3 regions of the Piscibacillus sp. B03 genome follow, and region 2 is predicted to be linked to each of the others. Evidence: riboswitches for the same ligand, from Rfam matches in the RefSeq annotation. Region 2 holds a riboswitch; each other region holds the start of a gene.

Region 1 (6,142 bases), on a different contig from region 2:
AAATCGTTCGACTTGTCGAAGCGTTACAAACAAATGTTAAGCACCAAGTATCAACACCAGCCAACTGGACGCCAGGTGATGATGTTTTAGTTCCACCACCAGCTTCACAACAACAAGCAGAAGAACGCGCAAACGATGACAGCGTCGAAGTGATTGACTGGTATTTAGCTAAGAAAAAATTATAGGTGAACGCAATGCCATGCGGTAAAAACGAAACGTCTTTAGCACCATCTCAACTCGAGTTATTTTTATCAGTTATTGAACATGACCACACCTTTCAAGACATACGGTTAGGTGTTAAGCTTCCTGTTTTCAAAGTAAAAAGTGCCTTACGTGAACTCGAGGAAGCAAACTTCATTGAAGAACAACAAAATCAATATTTTTTAACAGAAAAAGGAAGAGGCTGGGACAAAAGATATCTTATCCTTAGAGAAGACGAATATTAGGAGTAACTTGACTCCTAATATTCGTCTTCAATTTTTAGCTGCGTCAAAATGCTTCGCTTTCCGCAGGCACGGCTTCAACTTCCCCAAACTCACTTTCGTTCGGAGTTTAAGGATGTTCGGCTAAATACGCAACATCCATGTTGCAACGCCGAACTGACCCACATCCTGTGGCCCCTCAGCTCGTGCTGTTCTGCGACGACCTGGACGGTCTAGTGTCGGCGTTGGCCACAAATGCTTTTTGTACTACATCTTTGCTTAAGTTTGCGCCGAGTAATCGCAGGCGCAGGACGTGGCCGTTTTTAGCCGACCAGGAGTCTGCGCATTTTGACTACGCTAATAAAACTCAATATTCGTTTTTTGTTAAGCTACTTTTCTTTTGTCCCAGCCTCTTCCCTTTTTATTGAATTTTTCTATAAAAAAACCAACCTGACATTAACGGCAAAATAGCCGAAACCAAAATGACGCCAGTCCAGCCCATGGAAGTCCAAATCACTCCGACCCCTGTACCGCCAATGGTTACACCAATATAATAGCTAAACAAATAAATGCTGGTTGCGCCACTTTTGTGGTGTTGAGCTGCTGCTCCAACCCATGAAGATGTCAATGAGTGGGCTGTGAAAAAACCTAAACACATGACGGCTAACCCAAAGACAATCACAATGACATTTGGAATGACTGTGATCAACACGCCAAGCACCATAATGATCAGCCCAGAGAACAAGATTTTGACGGTACCATATAAATCCGCAAGCTTTCCTGCAATTGGCGAGCCAACGACCCCCATTGAGTACGTTAAAAAAAGTAACGAAATGACTTGAATGGATAAGAAAAATGGATCCCCTTCTAAATAGAACGGCAAGTAAACCCATACACCTGAAAAACTGACCTGAATCATCATGCCGAAGACGAATGCATAAATAAGCTTCGGATTTTTCAAATGTATAAACATGCCTTTAAGGTCTTCTGAGTAAGGCTTCGATGAACTAATAAAGTACTGTGACTTTGGTAAAACAAACACACATAGTAAGGAAATAATCACTCCAAAAATCCCTAACACATAAAAGCTCGATTGCCACGTAAATGTCTCTGCCCAAAAGCCTCCAAAAACTCGTCCGGCCATACCACCTAAAGCATTACTTGCAATATAAATCGTCACAGCTAGTGCACGGCTGCCAGGTGACACCTCTTCTGAGATGTAAGCAACCGCTACAGCCGGTAATCCTGCGGCAAAAATGCCAACCAATAACCTTAGAAACACCAACGCATAAAACGAATCCACCATGGGCATGATGAAGAGCGGCACGACTGATAACAGCATCGTCCATTTTAAAATACCTAAACGTCCAATTCGATCAGATATAAATCCAAACGCTAGTAAACTAATCATTAATGAAAAAGATGCTACCGAAAATAGCAAACTCGATTCCGTAGCCGAAACATCAAACTCTTTAGCCAAAATAGGCAAGATTGGCTGAACAATATATAAATTCGAAAACACAAACACAGATGCCAGCATTAACCCAAGTGACAACTGCCAAAAACGCCTGTCCCTAAATGAATAGGCTGTCTCCTCCATGGTTACCCTTCTTTCGGTGTTATATGTATTGTATTATTTTATCAAATGATTAAAATTTCCTTCCAGTCGCGAGATTATCGGCCGTTTTTTTGATTGTTGCTGTGATTCGCTTTCGGTGGACGCTTTCCGTGGGCACGACTTCAACTTCTCCGAACTCGTACAACTCGTTCGGGTATTATTGATGTTCGGCTAAGTTCGCAACATCCGTGTTGCAACGCCGAACTGACCCACATCCTGTGGCCCCTCAGCTCGTGCTATTCCCGCGACGAACTGGACGTTTTAGTGTCGGCGTTGGCCACAAATGCTACTTGCACTACTTCATTGACTAAGTTTGCGCCGAGTAATCGCAGGTGCAGGACGTGGCCGCTTTTAGCCGACCTGGAGTCGCCACCTTCGCTCATCGCACTCAAATTACTTACAGTCCAAAAAATTTCTATAACGATACGAACATGACAACCTATAATAAAAAGCAGTCCAGTTTAAAACTGAACTACTCCATTATAAATCACCATACCAAATAATTTCGCCTTTTTGATGGTCGTAATCTACCTCAACATCAAAATTATGCTTTTCATAAAAGTGCGTCAAACGGTTCAAATGATCCCAATCACGTTCGACCAAATCACCTGTAATATATTGATAATTAAATTCTTTTACTAAATCTTTTAAATGGTTCATTAAAATTGAACCATAGCCTCGATCTTCAGGCCCTTTTATATCATTAATATGAACTGTACGTTCATCTTTAAATTCTAGTTGCATGCAAGAATCCCAATGTCCTTTAAACGGCCCTTCGCAATCATTTACCATAAGCTGTGCCTGTTCATCATCCGCATCTTTAAACACAATCACCCAATGGTCTTGTTTCGTTTGATCAATGCCGACGATTTCATATTTCTTTGAGATTTCTTTCATATTTTCACGCATTCGAAAGACTTGAAACTCCATATTCTCAAGTTCATCTTGACGTTCTTCTTGAGTTTTCTCAGACTCCAACTCTAATAATCTTGGGAAACTCATCGAATGCCCCTTTCTTTTAAAACTCAAACACACAATTGGGCATTATACTAGAGATTCACTCACTGTGCAACCTAGTATTGGTGAAGCGCATCGAAAAACAAATTAACTAACTCATCGCGATTCACATCATATAACACATATGCATTTGGCTGCATATCTAATGTGTTTAAATAATCCACAAATGTGGTCCCAGCTGTTAATGGTGACGCCCTCTCAACCGTGACATAATAAAAATTTCCTCTAAACAAACTAGGGTCAATCACATAAGCAATGGCACACGCATCATGAAGCCTCACCACATCTTCAAAGTAAGGTACATTAAATGGTGATCCTTCTGCCGCTTCTTGATAAAACTTCAACATCTTATACACTTTTTCCGCTAAATCCGTACCAATTTCACGAATCGCTTCAATCTCTGACTCTAGTAAGTAAGCTTCCCTTGTGGCATCAAGCCCACTCATGACGACTGGTACACCTGAGCGAAACACCAATTCTGCAGCGTCAGGGTCGGCATAAATATTAAACTCCGCTGTCGGAATGACATTCCCTCCCATTGCCGCTCCACCCATAATCGAGATTTTCTTTATATTAAATTTTACCTCAGGATGAGCATTTAGAAGCATTCCGACATTGGTCAAAGGTCCACTCGTCACAATCGTAATCGGTTCGTCAGAAGTCATAATAACATCATACATGGCTGAAATGGCTGGTCGTTGACTTCCTTCGATGACAGGATCAGGAAAAAGCACTTTCCCAGTCCCCGTCTCACCATGAAAATCTGGCGCAGTTTCTAACTCCTTAAAAATCGGCCGATCCAAGCCACGAGCAACTTCCACATCTTTTCCTAGATAACTAACCATCCTTAAGGCATTTTCATAAGTTTTATCCTGTTCTTGGTTGCCAGCAGCTGTTGTAATTAAACGAACATCGATTTTTTCATGTGCCAATCCAACAATAAGCATCATGAAATCATCAATGCCAGGATCCGTATCAATAATGACTGGAATTTTCGCCACAAAAAAACCTCCAATATAAAATAGATTTTACTCCATTTTATTGAAGGCCATCTAAAATGTTGTTAAGAATATACAGGAAAATATTAACTTTTATCTTTTATAAAAGTCTCAATTTCCTTAACGCTTAACCCTAACTTCTTTGCCTCTCTTATAAGCTCAACCCATTCTCGATCCAACAAAACAACTTCACTTTTTTCTGAAAGCGTCACCGTTCGTTTTCCTCCCCACTTCATAAGAGGCAGCCGTGCCATCATAGGTTCCCCACACCCTTAGACCACTAGCTTTGCGTCCCACCCTTTCAAGTAGTTTGCCTTTTCTAATAAACCCATATAACTTATCTTTAATACTATTCTAAAATATTATATAATTCTGTTAGATACTTAACATTTATAAAAAATTTTTAGGAGGAACTTTGATGAAATACGACGAGATGTGGTATCTATCGAAAATCGGTTTTTTGGACCAGGTTACACCTCCTGCAAGTCAAGATGTGGTTAAGTGTATTAAACACACTCATTTCAAAAGAAATGATATCATTAGAACACCTGACGCCACACAACAAGAGTTATGTTTCATCAAAGAAGGCTCCGTGAGAATTTATACAATGAACGATGAGGGAAAACAGTTTACGTATAGTATTTTAGGTCCCGGCAGTACTTTTGGAAAAATGAAGTCTATTTCCCTTAACTGCGATGACGCTTATGTCGAGGCAATCGAACCAACCCACTTTTGTTCCATCGATGAACAAAGCTTCATGTCCCTAGCCAGCAAGTACCCAGCTTTATTTCAAAAAGCATTAGAAACACTAAGCGAACGCCTCCAAGAACGTGAACAACGCCTTAAAATGATGGCTTTAGACAACTGTCGAGATAAAGTGATTCATCTTCTTCAGTCTCTACACAACCGATACAACAAGCCATCTCAAGATGAAGAGTATTACACCATTACATTACCCATCACCCAACAAGAATTAGCCAACATGATTGGAGCAAGCAGAGAGTCAGTCTCCACCGTTTTAAATGAACTCGCTGAAGAAGGTCTTGTGAAATTTCCTAAACGAAAACAAATCGATGTCCATCACTCCTTAGTCGAACACGATCCAAACCCACCTTATATTCAAGCCTTATATATGGACCCGAGTTAACGCCATGACAAGAGCTACTAAAACACCTATAATATTAACTAACTTGAACTAAAAGGGAGTATCAACATGAAGTGGATCATCATTAGACCCGTTGCAGCATTACTCATGGGTTTAACCTACTTAACATCGCAATTCTTAGATTCTGAACTTTTACCAATACTCGTCAGTCTATTCGCCACGATTACCGTCATTTCCTATATCCCTTATTTAGGAAAAACACCCATGATTTTAATCGGCACACTACTCATTTCAAGCTTTCTGATGCTTTTAAATGGTGATGGATTGATTACGCTCTTCCATGGGATGCGAGAGAATGTTGGCTTACTGGCGATTTTTATCTTTGTTCCATTAATCTCGCTTCCAATTCGGACAGGCCAATACTTAAACTATATGAACACGGTGTTTAATTACTACATTAAAACATCAAGGCAGCTCTATACATACTTAAAAATAACCCTATTAAGTATTGGCTCTGTCATGAATCTCGGGACCATCCCGATTATGTATCACTTAACGGAAACGTCCTCCTTCATCGACTATCGTGATACGCGAATCCGAGCACTCGTTAGAGGATTTTCCTTATGCTTCTTATGGTCGCCTTACTTTATTTCGATCGCACTTATCTTATCTTACTTTGACGTGACCTGGGCGCAGCTCTTCCCTTATGGATTTGTTTTTGCATTGGCAGGATTCATTCTTGGACTCTTCACAATGGGAAAAATTAGCGAGCCGATTAAAATTGTAGAAAATGAAGGCGAAGTTCCGATTGGAAAAGCTAAGCGCAAATTAATCGAATTGTTGATGATTATCATCGGAATGACTGTCATTACAATGACCATTGAACATTTTGTTGACTTATCGGTTTTAACGATTATTCCAATCATGGCGATTGTCGTATCAACGGTTTGGTCATTGTTTTACCAATCACCTAAAGCGTTCG
Region 2 (6,142 bases):
ACTATAAACAATTAGGAATAGAAGATGTAAAAGAAGAATGCATAGATGCTCTTTTAGTTTCCTTAGCCATGTTTTATAAAATGAGTGATGATGAAGATTTATACGACCTTATAAAGAAAAAGGTTACTAAATGGGACAGCAAAATCAGTAATTAGTGATAAGAGGATCGACAGTACTTCAATGTACGAGCCATGGATGTTGATAAAAGAGGTGTGAGAGTTGATAGGGCGAGTCGGAATGTCAATAGGGGAAGGTTGAATGTCGATTGGGAGGCGTTGTTTGTCGATAGGAGGAGCTTGAATGTCGATTGGGAGGCGTTGTTTGTCGATAGGAGGAGCTTGAATGTCGATTGGGAGAGCGCGAATGTCGATAGAGGCAATCCAAGTCGCGATAGGGAGCCTGCGAATGTCAATAGAAAGCGCCCGAATATCGATTGTGACCATGTGAACATCGAATGGAATTTATAAATTGGCGAAACCCCGAAAAGTTTGGCGAGACCTTACCTAATACTGGCGAAAGTTCGTGCGAATCCGGCGAAACCTCCTGTAAGTTTAGCGAAACATTACACTAATTAGGCGAAACATATAAAGACTTTGGCGAAACGAACTGTATTATAAAGAAAGACGCTCGTGCAATTTGCCGAGCGTCAACCGCAGACTATAATGAAAGCACTTTTCTTATTTCCAGTAGATCATCAATAACATCATCAGCTTGTGCGAGCTCTTCTTCACGTGCGAAGTCGAAGTTACACCCGACAGACATGAGATCGTTATCTTTTGCCGCGTTGATATCGGAGAGACGATCGCCAACAACGACACCGTCCGTAATGTTATATTTATGAATGATCGCCTCAACTAACTCGGACTTATTCAAGGAATCAATGTGCTGAATACTAAACGTCTCGGTGACCCAGTGATCAAGTATATAGTAACTCACGATTGCTTCTAAGTACTTGATGAGACCGTTACTAGCTATGAATATAGAAAAATTGTTCTCTTTTAAATCCTGAAAAAGTTCCTCAACATGAGGGTAGAGAGCGCCCTTCCCGTCATAAATATTTTCTATTAACCGTTCCAAGAAATAGGCATCAACTTGATTTCGTTCTTCAACAGAATGCTCAGGCAATAATATCTCCCACACCTTAGGTAAAGGAACTCCCATGATATCTCGGTATTGCTCAATCGGTGTTTCAGAACTCCATTTATTTTGCGACCTTAAATAGCTAAATGTATCGTCCAGTGATAATTCTAGTATTTGATCTGTTTGGAAAAGCGTCCCATCCATATCAAAGATGACAGCTTTGGTCATATGTAGTCTCCTTTGCTTTCATAATTAGTAAGTATGCTTAATAATGTATCATTAGATGTATAAGCCTGTGAAGAGGGTGTTAGGTTATGAAAAATGGAATTACCTTGGTACTGGTTGGTTTAGGTATCATATTAATAAGTTGGTTTGTGAGGTCTGACTTTGAGGTTAGAACATATGAAAACCTTCAAGAAGCGATGGACAAATCAATTCCTTTTAAAGTGAATCGTGTGATACATACAACTGAGTATGATGGTGTGACGATTGTGATGTACTCAACGATTCCAGATGACTTAGCTGGTGCTCAAGAAAATGAAGCACTAGGACTTGCTTACTTCAAGGGAAATGATGAAGATGGTTGGGAAAACGTTGGACATCATGGGTGGAGTCATTATCACCATGATCAGCTAAGTCTTTACTCAGAACCTTTCCGTGAGTATGACAGTAAAGGAAGGCCACTTCACGACTTTCACGTAGCATATGGTCAAATAGTTAATCCTGAAATTATAGAAGTAAAAGCAAGAGTGGATGAAACATATGAAAAAATAGACATCATCACGAATGAATGGAAACGTTACTATTTAACCATTGGTGAGGTTACAGCTATCAAAGGGTTGTCTAAAGATGGTGAGGTTTTAAGTAAGCATGGGGAATAAAAAACGCCCAGAACAATCTCTGAGCGTCAACATTAACCCTGTAACTTCTTATAGTTTTGTCCTCTTTCCACATAGACAGTTCTTACGCGTTCTAATTCCTTGTAGTCTTCTTCATTCAGCTCGCGAACGACTTTGGCAGGTCGCCCGAATGCCAGCGTGTTCGCAGGAATTTTTTTGCCAGGCGGAACAAGACTGCCTGCGCCGATAAAGGCGTTTTCTCCAATCTCAGCTCCATCTAAAATTGTCGAGCCCATTCCGATTAGGGCATTTTTTCTAATCGTACACGAATGAAGCATCACTTGGTGCCCCACTGATACACCGTCTTCTAAAATAAGCGGTAAATTTGGACTCTGATGTAACATCGATTGGTCCTGAACGTTGACGCGGTCCCCTATATAAGTTGGCGACACATCTCCACGGATGACAGTTTTAAACCAAATACTGCTATACTTCCCAATGGTCACATCACCTGAAATGACAACATCATCTGCGATATAAGCGGTTTCATCAATTTTTGGATAAGTTCCTTTGTATGGGAGTATCATGTGGTTCCTCCTTTAGTTCATTTTTCTACTATTATTGAAAGTCATTAGCTATTTTTGCTTCGAAAATTTGGTCTAAGGATCGAATAATTGACTTGAAATTAGGCTTTGCAATTATGTCTTTAGCACCTAGTTGAAAACATTCATCTTTAGTTAGTTTGCTAGTTAATGATGAAAAGACGATGACATTTGCAAAGGGAAAAAGCTTCAACATTAAGGATAGCGTTTTAAACCCGTCTAATTGATCCATGGTTAAATCAAGAATGACCGCATCTGGCTTCAACTTACGATATATGGATAAAGCTTCAATCCCGTTTGAGGCCTCCGATATAACCCTATAATGTTTTGTTTGATCTAAGGTGTTGGTAATTCTTTGACGAATAAACTTTGAATCGTCTACTACCAGAATGTTATACATGTTTTAAATCACTCCTCTATCAATCGCAAACACTAGAAAAAGTGATTGCAACCCGGCTACCGTAGGAAACCCCCTTAGGCCCGTGGCTTTGCGTCTCTTACTTTCATAAGATTTGCCTTTAAGATATAGTACCATATTATCGTGTGAATAAACATATTTCGACAAGGATTACACGTTCACAAAATTACCTTCAGCATACTGTTGTTTCTCCTTTGTTGAATTATGCTAATATGTTAATAATAAGATTTATTAAATGAAACGGGGGAGTTGTGATGATCGTTAGACGCGCTGATCAAGCGAAGGCAATAGTTGTAGTAGTGCATGGTGCTTTTGAGCATTCAGGACGTTACGAGTGGTTTTTTGATCGATTAAATCACCATGGATTCCACGTGATTGCTGGGGATTTGCCTGGCCAAGGTAAGACAAAAGGAAAAAGAGGACACATCAAGTCCTTTACAGAATATATTGTTACGGTCCTTTCCTGGATCGATGAAGCGAAAAAATATGACTTACCCGTGTTCCTATTTGGACACAGCATGGGCGGGTTAATCGCAGTCCGTACGGCTCAACAGCACAAAGAAGACTTAGCTGGAATTGTTTTATCCTCACCAGCTTTAGGTATGAAAAATGGATTAGCAAGACCTGTATATTATTTTTCAAAACTCTTAAATGTCGCATCTCCTTCCGTACGTTTTAAAACAGGGGTCCGGTCGTATTACGCAACTCGTAATGAAGCGTACAATGCGCACGATGTCTCAGATCCATTGTTTTTAAGAAAAGTATCCGTCCGCTGGTATCATGAATTTGAAAAAGCGATAGCCATGGCATTTAAAAAAATGGACCAATTCCCAGATGTTCCAACAATTTTACTCCAAGGTGGAGAGGATCATTTAGTAGATGTTGAAGCGGTAAAAGAATGGTTTAATGGAATTGACGTCAACGAAAAATCGATCAAAATTTACGAAGACCTTTATCATGAAATCATTAATGAACCTGAACGTGACGTAGTACTAGAAGATATTATTACTTTTCTAGACCATCGAATTAAACAAGAACCAGTTTAGGAGGGTTCACATTGACTGTGAATGTCCCGAGGACGTTGCCAAAATTACTGTATACGTGTTACCGACATATTTTTCCTGAAGTGAGAAAAAGTCTAAAGTACTGGGAAAACTATGCCGACCGAATACCGAATGAAGAATTAAGGACTCAAGCTAAAGCCAGTATTGGCACCAAAACCTTTCACTGCGAGGGTGGGTCCATCTATGCCACCCTTGCGAAAACTCGTTGGAAAGATGCGATAAACTTCATCATAGCTTACCAGACAATTAGCGATTATTTAGATAACCTTTGTGATCGCAGCACATCGATGGATCCTGATGACTTTAGACGCTTACACGACTCCATGCTCAATGCGATATCTAAGGACCCAATTGAAGAGCACCCTAATTATTATGAACTTCGTGAAGATCAAGACGATGCAGGTTACTTGAAGTCATTAGTGGATACGTGCCAAGAAGTCGTACAATCGATTCCAAACTATCAACGCGTTTACCCAGCTGTCAGACGGCTCGCCCAACTTTACATAGACTTACAAGTTCATAAGCACGTGACACTGATTGAACGCGTTCCAAGGTTGACCGAATGGTACGAACATGAAAACGAACATGATGAAGTGCTGTGGAATGAATTCTCCGCAGTCACTGGGTCAACTATTGGTATTTTTTCAATTATTTCATATGCACTGGACGGCTACGATTACAGCGCACAAGTGATGAAATCCTATTTTCCTTATATGCAAGGCCTACATATTTTATTAGACTATTATATCGACCAACGCGAGGACGAAGAAGAAGGCGACTTAAACTTCTGTCATTATTATCACGATGAACAAAAAACAATCGAGCGACTGAAGTTTTTTATCGATGGCAGCAAAACATCAACTAAAAAAATCCCAGACGCCGACTTCCACCAACTCATCGTCTCCGGCCTCGTTGGCTTATATTTATCCGATTTAAAGGCCGATGAACTAAACAATGGAGAACAACTCAAGAAAGAACTTCTAAGGCATTGTGGGCTTAAAGCACAATTGATTTATATGAATGGACGAGCCTACCGAAAGTGGAAAAAAAAGAAAGGATTGGGGGAGTGATCCCTTTTTCTTTCGCTTAAATCATGGGGGAAGTAGATATATGAAACGAATTGATGTAGCCTATACACTTTTGTTTGATGAAAAAACGAATAAAGTTTTAATGGTATTAAACAGGAACAAAACCTGGTCATTGCCAGGTGGGGCCGTTGAAGTCAATGAGACGCTGAAGGACGCAGCTGTTAGAGAAGCCAAAGAGGAGACGGGGTATGATGTACAGGTTCATGAAGTGATCGCAATTAATGAAGCGTTTATGGATGGAAACCATGTTCATTTTATTACATTTAAAGGTGAAACTTTGAAAGTTCCAGATGTCATACCAAAAGAAAAAAATATACTGAAAGTGGAATGGGTCGACATAGAGGAAGCTGACCGACTAATGCCTTATCATCCTGAAGGAATCTCTCAATTACTTAACCGTTTAGGTGCTAGATACATACTACAGTCTTAACAGTGGTATGTATCTATTTTTTATACAACGCCACTACAAACGGCGCTTTCTCACTTCGATTGACCATCTGATATCGGATAATGTCAGCTTGCTTCGCTGGGAAATTTTTAAGATAGGTCAGCAGCTCGTTCTTCTCAGCCTGACCCTCTTCATGCCCTGGATAAATGACAATGACGATGTAACGCTCTGGTTTCAATTTTAAAAATATCTGATCGATTGCCTCAATTGTCGTACTACTATTGGTCGTGACTGCTTTATCACTTCCAGGTAAAAAACCTAGATTAAAGATGCATCCGTCAATGGATTCAACCGACCTTCTACCGAGTTCGTCGCCAGCTTTTTCGTGACCGTTCAAAATCGTCGTCACATTATGTACGTCGTGCTTGGCAAAAAGTTTTTCCGACTCTCGGATCGCTTCCTCTTGAACATCAAAAGAATAAACGTGCCCACTTTCGCCAACGAGTTCACTTAAAAATAAACTATCATGTCCGTTTCCAAGCGTTGCATCAACGACCACCGAACCTTTCGAAACGGTTTCGTCTAATAAACTATGTGCAAATGGAATGATCTGTTTCATATACCTCTTCCTTTATTTAAACTTCATACTTATAATATCATGAA
Region 3 (6,142 bases), on a different contig from region 2:
TCTCGGTCAAAGAATATTTAGTTTATCGCTGGTTTGGTGAAAAAGTCGTCGACTACTCAATGGCAGCCGCAACAGGACTGTTCAATATTCATGACTTAAAATGGGACCCACAAGCATTGGTTGAAGCTCATATATCAAAAGAGCAGTTATTTGAACCTGTTTCACCTTTTACAAAACTAACAAATATGAAATCAGAAATTGCCGAACAAATGGGCATAAATCAACAAACACCAGTAGTACTAGCAGGTAGTGATGGACCATTAGCCAACCTTGGGATTGGAGCAATCAATCCAGGTGAGACAGCCATCACCATTGGAACGAGTGGTGCTATTCGTCAGTTTTCAAGTGAACCACTTATTGATTCAAAACAAGAGATTTTCTCGTATTCATTCACCGATGATTCATGGATTACAGGCGGGCCGACAAATAACGGAGGCATCGTTCTAAAATGGGTTCAAGATCTAATTTCAAGTGAACATCACCAATACTCAATGGATGAAATGAACCGGTTAGCCGAGTCAGCAGCGCCAGGTTCTGACAAGCTTATATTCTTACCTTACTTAAACGGCGAACGTGCCCCATTCTGGGATGCACAAGCTAAAGGAAGTTACATTGGCTTACAACCACAGCATAATAAAGAGCACTTAATTCGCGCTAGTATGGAAGGTGTCATCTTTTCTATTTATCATATAGGCCATGTTTTAGAGCGATTAGGCAATCATCATAAGACATTGTTCGCAAGTGGTGGCTTTGCCCGTTCAAGTCTATGGTTACAGATGTTAGCCGATACGTTTGGAAAACCTGTAAAAGTTCCTGAAAGTCATCAGAGCTCAGCCTGGGGAGCTGCTTGGCTCGCTTTAGGTGCCGTGAAGGGCTATAAGTTAGAAGATATAAAAAATTCGATTCCGATGAAAGCCGAAATCGAACCTTACATGACGAACCACGAAATTTATCAAGAACAATTTGATATTTATCAAGGATTGTATGATCAACTAAAAGAGACGTTTAGGAAGTTAAATTAAATAAAAAAAGCTGAATGTTGGGTGTGATCTAACACCTAATATTCAGCTTTTTCCATATTGTATGGCTCCATATTTTACGCAAATGTCGTTGAAATCACATTATGTGCACGTGTAATCCTGTCAATTGTACGTAAAATGATTTCAAGTGCACATGAAACTAGGTCGTGTGCACTTGAAGTTAGTATAAGTTTCGCTATAATACCTTCAATTGTTCATGAAACAATCCCTACTGTCGCTCTAGAGCAACAAAGTTTTCGTGTAATGCCCTTAATCTACTCAAAATAATCCATCAATCCGTGCTTGATTGCTTCAGCAACTTGATCATAATACTCTTCTGTTTGAATGATTGATAAGTCATTAGCATTTGTGACAAAACCTAATTCCATTAATACCGATGGTGCTTGGTTATTTGTCAGCACTTTGTAAAGCGCCTTTTTTGAATCACGACTTTTTAGCGAAGTATGCTCACTCATAGCATTTTTAAATGACTCAGCTAATTCCTTATCTTGATGATAGAACACAGTTGTACCATTGACTGAAGAATCATGGTAAGAGTCATAATGCAAGCTAATGAACACATCTGGGTCTTGTTTCCGACTAATTTCCACGCGATCATCTAACGATACGTATTGGTCCTCGTCCCTTGTCAATGTGACTGAGATCCCTGCTTCTTCTAACTTTTCAGCCACTGCTAGTCCGGTATCAAGTAGTAAGTCTTTTTCAAGAATACCGCCACTAACAGCACCTCCATCTTTTCCACCATGCCCAATGTCTAGTACAACTTCTATATTATCAAAAGCACCCTCAACTAATTGTTCAACCTCTTCCTCACTTACTTCCTCTTCGTCAACTCGTTCCGTTAAAAAACTAGCAATCCATCCTGCATCTACTTTTTCATCTTCTAACTTAATCTTATGCCAATCATTCTCAGAATCTAGTAAATAAAAAGTATCTCCAAACTGAGCATAGCCAACAACAGAATGTTCCACACTTGAACCTGATCGAATATGTGCGTTCTCAACGTTTACCTTAACCTTTTCAGTATCTTCATTAACCTCTACATCTTCTTTTACTTCCTTCAAATACGCTGTCGAAATCCATACTTCCTCTTCATTGTAATACGTTTTTACCCAACCATCATTTTCATCAAAAACTCTTACTTGATCACCTTTCTCCAATACAGCAACAATACGTCCTTCTAATGAAGGCTCCTCTCTCACATTCAAATAATCTGCTGTAACTTCATATATTGGAGCTTCGTCCGCTTGAACCGTCAGTGACATAGAAAATATCAATACTAGACTGAGCACCAGCAAAACTTTCGTATATAACTTCATCTATAAACCCTCCCTTTAATGAGTTGATTCTAGTTATGTCCAATCTTTTAAACTATTAAACACTTATAACAAAAATTTATAGATTAAATAGTTTAATAGGTAGGCGTAGTGTAGCCTAGTTCGTGAAAAGTTTTCACATCAATGCTAGATTAAACTTTATTCGATGATCAGATGGTGCTATCTGAATAGTTATATGGTAAAATAGTTCTATATTTTATTCCAACCGATAATGGCAAACTTATCGAAAGGTAAGGACGCAAAACTAAGGGCCTAAAACGTTATAACTAAACGTCATGGTAGCCTAGTCGCCGAAGGAGGATATCAAATGAATTCCATTCAAGTTGAGTTATTTTCAACATTGAATTTGGAGTCATGTTTTAAGGGTACCTTTAATGAGGAGTCCTCATTATTATGGTAACTGTTATGATTGCAGATGACTCTAAGTTTATGCGAAAGTGGTTAAAGCGATTTATTCAAGCACGTGGGTATCAAGTGATAGTAGAAGCTTCTGATGGACAAGAAGCAATTGACTTGTACAAACAAAGACATCCAACCCTTGTGTGTTTAGATATCACCATGCCTAAAGTTGATGGCTTAACGGCATTAAGGGAGATTTTAGATTATGACTCCCATGCCAATATTATTATGTGTTCTTCTATGGCAACACATAATAATATTGAAGAAGCCAATCAGATAGGCGCCAAAGGATTCATTATTAAACCATACTTTGAACAATTAGATCTAGTTTTAAGAAAAACTATTACTTCAACTTAGATTCATTTATAAGTAAGGTTTTATGATGCGTTAGGTTTGCCAAATGAAACTCAAATCGGTTGATATCAGCACTAAACACTAGGAGGGTGAATGATGAATAAAGACAAATGTTGTGTAGAAGGTTGTTCAAATCCTATTAAGGTCCAAACTAAACAACTTTGTGAAATGCATTACACTAGATTAAGAAGGCATGGTAATGTTCATATAACATATAAACCTAGAAGAAAAATTCGTACATGTGCAGTTAAAAATTGCGATCTTGATATTAAGAGTTTAGGGTTATGTCATCGCCACTATTATGCTTATAAAACATCATCTCCAGATTATCGTAAACACCTTGACCAAATTGTATTAAAAACAAAAGTTATAGGTTAGTATAGTTACACAATAATGTTAATGAGTAATAATAATGCCCTTTGTCAAATTGACAGAGGGCATTATTAGATTCATAGGATTAACTTGTCTTCATTTTACCTTTTATTCCACGATGAAGTTTCTTAGCGTTCCAATTCCTTCAACCATAATTGTAACCGTGTCGTTAGACTTTAAAAACTTTGGCGGATTAAATCCTTTTCCAACACCACTTGGCGTACCTGTGGCAATAATGTCACCAGGCTCAAGTGTCATACCTTGCGAAAGCACTTCAATCAGCTTTGCGACTGAGAAAATCATGTCTTTTGTATTACCGTTTTGTCTAAGTTCATCGTTAACACGCGTTTGAATATTTAGACCTTGAACATCTGAGATTTCATCAGCAGTCACAATATGAGGCCCAATTGGTGCGAATGTGTCTAATGATTTACCTTTAAAAAACTGTGTGTGTTTCTTCTGAAGATCACGGGCTGTAACATCATTCATAATCGTATACCCGAAAACATAGTCTAAAGCCTCTTCTTCAGCAATATTAATCCCCTTTTTACCAATTATAACAGCAAGTTCACCCTCGTAATCCAATTGTTCAGTAACAGCTTGATGAGCCTTAACTGGTTTCCCATCACCAACCACGCACGTTGGTGATTTGGTAAAAACAACAGGGTCCTTTGGCACTGATTTTGGATCATTTGTCATCTCCATCGCATGCTCGCGATAGTTTTTACCGATACACATAATGTTTTTATTGGGCTTATAAGGCGGTAAAATCTCAACCTCATCGCATTCCACGAACTTATTTAAGTCATTTCCCAAGCTTAGATGATGGAAATTCTCGATGACCGAAAGTAGATTTGGAAAATACGTCATAAGATGATCTGAATAATAAATGCCGTCTTCTCTTAAAACTCCCCAATAAGTCGTATCTTGATAATTAAACGATAACAACTTCATAGGCTATAACGCCCCTCTCCTCTTAATCGAATTCGTTTGGGTTCATTCCTGTTCGTTCATTTTTGTTTAAACGATCAATTTGTTCCATTTCATCTTGAGATAACGAAAAGTCAAATATATCAGCATTATCCCTGATACGACTAGGTGTCACAGACTTCGGAATCGTAATAACTTTGTGTTGAACATCCCAGCGTAATATAATTTGAGCAGGTGATTTGCCATGACGTTCCGCAATTTCAACAATCGTTGGATCATCAAAAAGTCGGCCTTTCTTCATTGGAGACCAAGCCTCCATTTGAATTGCTTCCTTTTCACAAAATGCTTTTACATCGTTTTGTGTTAAATGTGGATGAAATTCAATCTGATTCACTGTTGGTTTCACATTAGCTTTTGTGAATAGTTTTTGTAAATGATGTACGTGAAAGTTGCTGACGCCTATTGCTTTGATAATTCCTTCTTCATAGAGACGTTCCATCGCTTTCCACGTATCTTGTAAACGCTCTTTAACTGGCCAATGTATTAAGTAAAGATCTAAATAGTCTAGCTTTAGTCGCTCTAAGCTTCTCTCAAAGGCGCGCAACGTTTCGTCGTAGCCCTGTTCATCATTCCATACCTTGGTCGTAATAAAAAGATCGTCACGAGAGACACTTGATTCACGAATGCCTTCACCGACACCGCGTTCGTTTTCATAAAAAGACGCCGTATCAATCAGACGATAACCATTATCTACGGCTGTTCGAACAGCTTCGACAACTTCCTTACCATCCTCAGCCTTGTAAACGCCAAGTCCGAACCCTGGCATATCGACACCGTTATTTAATTTTATCCGATCTTGTAGAGATTGAATCATTAGTCATCCTCCTTTTAAATCTAATTATATCGAAAGCTGATACGTTTTTGAAAAAATATCATCCACCACTCGACATCATGGAGAATTTTGAAATATTTCCTTGGAAATATTGTAGAAATATGAAATTGTGTTTTCGACACTATTTTAAGATAAGATAACGGCTCCATAAACCAATGAACCAGCAACGACCCACGCAGGGTGTACTTTAAATCTCTCTAATAAAATTAAACTGACGATTACTAAGAGCACCGTTTGTGTCCAACCAGCAGACTCAACTGATGAATCGAAAAACTGAAACGTTAGGTACCCCATTAAAACAGCAATGATGGGTCGAACGTAAATTGTAATTCGTTTTACTTTTGGCGAGTCTTTATATTTCGTCAATATTCCAAGTAAAAAAATCATCGCAAGTAAAGATGGCACGACTGTTGCAAAAAGCGCTATTGTCGAACCTAATGTGCCAGCCACTTCATAGCCTATATATCCAGCCATTTTTGTCGCTATTGGCCCAGGCAGCGCATTTGCTAAAGCTAAAACTTCTCCGAATTCATTTGTCGTCATAAATTCATAGTTTTTGACAACTTCGTGCTCAACTAACGGAATTGAAGCAGGGCCGCCTCCATATCCGACAATTCCCGGAATTAAAAAGGCCACAAATAATTCCCATAGTTCCTTCATGATGTTTCACCCGCCTTTTTTTCTGCTGTTTTAGGCGATTTAAAAATAGCAAATAATATGAGTGTTGCTATGATAATAGCTGGATGAACACCAACAGCCGTGTACAAGATAGCTCCACCAACGATTAATAGACTTGCATATACCCAACCAAGGTCTTG

What was found. Region 2 has a riboswitch for cyclic di-GMP ahead of ACTWQB_RS10450 (response regulator transcription factor). Riboswitches for the same ligand answer to the same signal wherever they lie in the genome.
Region 1: another riboswitch for cyclic di-GMP. It lies ahead of ACTWQB_RS12640 (anti-repressor SinI family protein); the one in region 2 lies ahead of ACTWQB_RS10450 (response regulator transcription factor).
Region 3: another riboswitch for cyclic di-GMP. It lies ahead of ACTWQB_RS12740 (response regulator); the one in region 2 lies ahead of ACTWQB_RS10450 (response regulator transcription factor).

Annotation. Positions count from the first base shown of each region.
Region 1 covers NZ_JBQQCO010000019.1:25,217-31,358, reverse strand. The annotation lists gene ACTWQB_RS12665 (peroxiredoxin) at 1-185, shown strand, start outside; gene ACTWQB_RS12660 (hypothetical protein) at 186-446, shown strand; gene ACTWQB_RS12655 (MFS transporter) at 844-2,022, opposite strand; gene ACTWQB_RS12650 (hypothetical protein) at 2,521-3,042, opposite strand; gene ACTWQB_RS12645 (nucleoside hydrolase) at 3,114-4,058, opposite strand; gene ACTWQB_RS12640 (anti-repressor SinI family protein) at 4,142-4,291, opposite strand; cyclic di-GMP riboswitch class I at 4,293-4,380, opposite strand; gene ACTWQB_RS12635 (Crp/Fnr family transcriptional regulator) at 4,474-5,202, shown strand; gene ACTWQB_RS12630 (hypothetical protein) at 5,269-6,142, shown strand, end outside.
Region 2 covers NZ_JBQQCO010000014.1:3,956-10,097, reverse strand. The annotation lists gene ACTWQB_RS10475 (MazG-like family protein) at 1-155, shown strand, start outside; gene ACTWQB_RS10470 (hypothetical protein) at 192-467, shown strand; partial or broken gene ACTWQB_RS10465 (HAD hydrolase-like protein) at 658-1,331, opposite strand; gene ACTWQB_RS10460 (hypothetical protein) at 1,395-1,961, shown strand; gene ACTWQB_RS10455 (gamma carbonic anhydrase) at 1,994-2,506, opposite strand; gene ACTWQB_RS10450 (response regulator transcription factor) at 2,538-2,921, opposite strand; cyclic di-GMP riboswitch class I at 2,965-3,048, opposite strand; gene ACTWQB_RS10445 (lysophospholipase) at 3,194-3,985, shown strand; gene ACTWQB_RS10440 (tetraprenyl-beta-curcumene synthase family protein) at 4,003-5,073, shown strand; gene ACTWQB_RS10435 (NUDIX hydrolase) at 5,114-5,521, shown strand; gene ACTWQB_RS10430 (class I SAM-dependent methyltransferase) at 5,535-6,098, opposite strand.
Region 3 covers NZ_JBQQCO010000019.1:40,224-46,365, reverse strand. The annotation lists gene ACTWQB_RS12750 (gluconokinase) at 1-1,022, shown strand, start outside; gene ACTWQB_RS12745 (N-acetylmuramoyl-L-alanine amidase) at 1,295-2,359, opposite strand; cyclic di-GMP riboswitch class I at 2,581-2,672, shown strand; gene ACTWQB_RS12740 (response regulator) at 2,771-3,133, shown strand; gene ACTWQB_RS12735 (hypothetical protein) at 3,227-3,508, shown strand; gene ACTWQB_RS12730 (fumarylacetoacetate hydrolase family protein) at 3,611-4,456, opposite strand; gene ACTWQB_RS12725 (aldo/keto reductase) at 4,479-5,306, opposite strand; gene ACTWQB_RS12720 (chromate transporter) at 5,451-5,984, opposite strand; gene ACTWQB_RS12715 (chromate transporter) at 5,981-6,142, opposite strand, start outside.